Regions from separate parts of the Streptomyces sp. HUAS MS02 genome, predicted to be linked through region 2. Evidence: predicted binding sites of a transcription regulator. Region 2 holds the regulator's gene; the other holds the start of a gene.
The links. Region 2 encodes HspR, which represses chaperone genes until heat shock. Its sites were predicted from a motif close to TTGAGNNNNNNNNNCTCAA; they were not measured.

Region 1: dnaK (molecular chaperone DnaK) is a predicted target of HspR. The motif match lies at 1,326-1,344, and genes of this name have one in related genera.

Annotation. Positions count from the first base shown of each region.
Region 1 is NZ_CM146747.1:1,576,503-1,578,699, forward strand. It holds gene dnaK (molecular chaperone DnaK) at 1-1,253, opposite strand, end outside; gene ACZ9QC_RS06795 (OsmC family protein) at 1,377-1,802, opposite strand; gene ACZ9QC_RS06800 (vWA domain-containing protein) at 1,892-2,197, opposite strand, start outside.
Region 2 is NZ_CM146747.1:4,406,978-4,409,174, reverse strand. It holds gene dnaJ (molecular chaperone DnaJ) at 1-876, shown strand, start outside; gene ACZ9QC_RS18940 (heat shock protein transcriptional repressor HspR) at 882-1,337, shown strand; gene ACZ9QC_RS18935 (PA14 domain-containing protein) at 1,414-2,197, opposite strand, start outside.

The sequences.
Region 1 (2,197 bases), 2.8 Mb from region 2:
TGGTACACCTGGATGCCGACCGAGGGCTGGTTGTCGGCCGCCGTCGTGAAGATCTCCGAACGGCGCGTGGGAATCGTCGTGTTGCGTTCGATCAGCTTGGTCATGATGCCGCCCTTGGTCTCGATGCCCAGGGACAGCGGGGTGACGTCGAGGAGCAGGACGTCCTTCACGTCGCCCCGGATGACGCCCGCCTGGAGCGCGGCGCCGACCGCCACCACCTCGTCGGGGTTCACCCCCTTGTGCGGGTCCTTGCCGGTGAGTTCCCGGACCAGGTCGCTCACGGCGGGCATCCGCGTCGAACCGCCCACGAGGATGACGTGGTCGATCGCCGCGAGCTTCACCCCGGCGTCCTTGACGGCCTGGTGGAACGGCGTCCTGCACCGGTCGAGCAGGTCGGCGGTCAGCTCCTGGAACTGGGCGCGCGTCAGTGTCTCCTCCAGGTGGAGGGGCCCTTCGGCGGAGGCGGTGACGTACGGGAGGTTGATCGAGGTCTCGGAGGAGCTGGACAGCTCGATCTTGGCCCGCTCCGCGCCCTCCCGCAGCCGCTGCAACGCCATCTTGTCGCGGCCGAGATCGACGCCGTGCTGCCCCCGGAAGCGTTGGACGAGGTGCTCGACGACCCGCTGGTCCCAGTCGTCGCCCCCGAGCCGGGTGTCGCCGTTGGTGGCCTTCACCTCGATGACCCCGTCACCGATCTCCAGAAGGGAGACGTCGAAGGTGCCGCCGCCGAGGTCGAAGACGAGGACGGTCTGCTCCTCGCCCCGGTCCAGGCCGTAGGCGAGGGCCGCCGCCGTGGGCTCGTTGATGATCCGCAGGACCTTCAGGCCCGCGATCTCCCCCGCCTCCTTGGTCGCCTGCCGCTGCGCGTCGTCGAAGTACGCGGGCACGGTGATGACGGCGTCGGTGACGTCCTCCCCGAGGTACGACTCCGCGTCCCGCTTCAGCTTCTGCAGGACGCGCGCGGACAGTTCCTGGGCCCGGTAGCGGGTGCCGTCCACGGAGCCCTCCGTGGGGAACCGCCAACTCGCGTCGCCCATGTGGCGTTTGACGGAGCGCGCCGTGCGCTCCACGTTCGTCACGGCCTGCCGCTTGGCGATCTCGCCGACGAGCACCTCGGCGTTCTTGGCGAAGGCCACCACCGACGGGGTGGTCCGCTGCCCCTCCGCGTTGACGACGACGGTCGGCTCACCGCCCTCCAGCAGGGCCACCACCGAGTTCGTCGTCCCGAGATCGATCCCGACCGCACGCCCCATCGCCGTCCCCTTCCAGCGGAGTCCGCAAGGATCCGCGAGGTCCGCCAAGTGTTCCCACCACCAGCACAAAACTTGAGTGGGCTCTTGTCAATGGGGCGGAGACGGGGCGCACGAAGCAGACGGTCAGGCCAGCTCGGCCGTCAGCGTGATCGTCGTGCCGGTCAGGGCCTGGCTGACCGGGCAGTTCTTCTTTGCGCCCTCGGCCGCCTCCTGGAAGCCGGCCGCGTCGAGGCCGGGGACCTCGCCGCGGACGGTGAGGTGGATGCCGGTGATGCCCTCGCCGGGCTGGAACGTCACGTCGGCCTTGGTCTCCAGGCGGGTGGGCGGGGTGCCCGCGCCCGTGAGGCCGTGGGAGAGCGCCATGGAGAAGCAGCTGGAGTGGGCGGCCGCGATCAGCTCCTCGGGGCTGGTCTTGCCGTTCGCCTGCTCCGCGCGCGACGGCCACGACACCGGCTGCGAACCGATGCCGGAGGAGTCGAAGGTGACGGTGCCGGTGCCCTTGAGCAGCTCGCCTTCCCAGACGGTGTGTGCGGTGCGCGTGGTGGCCACGATGAGTCCTTTCCTGTCAGTCACGATGCCGGAGTCCCGTCGCCGGGGTTCCGTACCCCCATCCGATCACACTCCGGCGGGTACGAGGCTCATCTCACCCTGAACACCGGCCCCCGAGCGGTGAACGGCAGGCGAGCGCCCTGTGGAATCAGATAGGCGTGCTCCCGCCGCACCCGCAGCACGTCGCACCAGCCGTCCGTGATGACCAGGACCGGCGCGCCCGGCGGGAAGTCGTCGGCGCGGTGCAGCAGGTCGACGCCCGGCTGCAACTCCGTACCGCCGCGCCCGCGTACCCGTACCCGCCCGGCGATCTCGGTGACCGGCAGGTATCCCGCGTCGTGCGGCGCGGCGTCGCAGAACACGACCCGGGCGGCCGGTACGTCCCGGGCCGCCGC
Region 2 (2,197 bases):
TTCGGAGGCGGCGCGCAGGGCGGCGGGGGAGCGGGCGGCTTCGGCGGGGGTATCGGCGACGTCTTCGGCGGCCTGTTCAACCGGGGCAGCTCCGGCACCACCCGGGTGCAGCCCCGGCGCGGCCAGGACATCGAGTCCGAGGTCACGCTGAGCTTCACCGAGGCCATCGAGGGCGCGACCGTACCGCTGCGCATGTCCTCGCAGTCCCCCTGCAAGGCATGTTCGGGCACCGGCGACGCCAACGGCACCCCCCGGGTCTGCCCGACATGCGTCGGCACCGGCCAGGTCGCGCGGGGCTCCGGCGGCGGTTTCTCGCTCACCGACCCCTGCCCGGACTGCAAGGGCCGCGGCCTGATCGCCGAGCACCCCTGCGACATCTGCAAGGGCTCGGGCCGCGCCAAGTCCTCCCGCACCATGCAGGTCCGGATCCCGGCGGGCGTCTCCGACGGCCAGCGGATCCGGCTGCGCGGCAAGGGTGCCCCCGGCGAACGGGGCGGCCCCGCAGGCGACTTGTACGTCGTCGTGCACGTCGACCCGCACCCGGTGTTCGGCCGCAAGGACGACAACCTCACGGTGACCGTCCCGGTGACGTACCCCGAGGCGGCGCTCGGCGGAGAGGTCCGGGTCCCGACCCTGGGCGGTCCGTCGGTCACCCTGAAACTGCCTCCGGGCACCCCCAACGGCCGTACGATGCGGGCCCGGGGCAAGGGCGCCGTCCGCAAGGACGGCACGCGCGGGGACCTGCTGATCACGGTCGAGGTGAGTGTCCCGAAGGACCTGTCGGGGAAGGCTCGTGACGCGCTGGAGGCGTATCGCGAGGCGACCGCGGGTGAGGACCCGCGAGCGGAGCTGTTCCAGGCCGCGAAGGGAGCATGAATGTGATGGACGGCCGCCGACGAAACCCCTATGAGCTGACGGAAGAGACACCGGTGTACGTCATCTCGGTGGCCGCCCAGCTCTCCGGTCTGCACCCGCAGACCCTGCGCCAGTACGACCGTCTCGGCCTGGTCTCCCCGGACCGCACCGCCGGGCGGGGCCGTCGCTACTCGGCCCGCGACATCGAACTGCTGCGTACCGTCCAGCAGTTGTCGCAGGACGAGGGCATCAACCTGGCCGGCATCAAGCGCATCATCGAACTGGAGAACCAGGTCGCCGCGCTCCAGTCCCGGGTGGCCGAGATGGAGGCCGCGCTCGACGGCGCCGCCGCGGCCATGCGCCAGCGCGAGGCGGCGGTCCACGCCTCGTACCGGCGCGATCTGGTGCCGTACCAGGAAGTGCAGCAGAGCAGCGCGTTGGTGGTGTGGCGGCCGAAGGGTCGGCAGGCGTCGGCGGACTGACGATACGTCAAGTGCGAACAGGGGCCCGGAGGTTCAGCTGAACCTCCGGGCCCCTGCTGTGTCCTGGTAGGTGTGCTCAGGGGGCCAGGGCCACCCAGGCGTCGTCGGGGGCGGATTCGGTGCCGTCGGCGTGGAGGGCGGTCACCCAGTAGAAGTGGGTGGTGCCGGCGGCGGCCGTGGCGTCGGTGTACGACGTGCCGGTCACCGGGTCGGTGGTCAGGAGCTCATAGGCGGCGGTGGCCGGGTTCCACCGGTACACCCGGTAACCGGTGATGTCCGTCCCGTGGTACGAGCTGGACAGCTTCCAGGTGAGGTCGACCCCGGCCCCGCCGACGGCCTTCTCGGCCCTCGCGTCGACCAGCCAGTCCGCGGGGGTCTCCACGGTGGGCCGCAGGTCGAGCTCGGTGACGGTCGTGGACACCATCTTGTCGGCCGACGTGTAGTTGGAGTTGCCCGAGGTGTCCACCGCGTCCACGAAGTACGTGTGGTGCTCGCCGTCCTGGAGGTTCCCCGAGTCGACGAGCCGGCTGGTGCCCGCCTTGACCGTGCCCACATGCGTGTACTCGGTCCCGTCGTCCACCGTGCTGAGCCGGAACACGTTGTACTCGGCGAGGTCGGTGACCGGGCTGTCGTCCCAGTCCAGTACCGTGCCGTACGCGGTGGCGGTGGCCGTGAACCCGGTGACGAGCGGTGGGGCGGTGCCGTCGCCGTAGCCGTGGGAGATGGTCTGCGAGGGGCCCGACTCCCGGCCGAGCGCGTCGACGGTCGTCACCCAGTACACGTAGAACCCGTCGTTGGGGCTCGGCACGACGGTGGTGTCGGTGCAGGTGTAGCTGTACTTGGTGCCGTAGGCGGTGTCG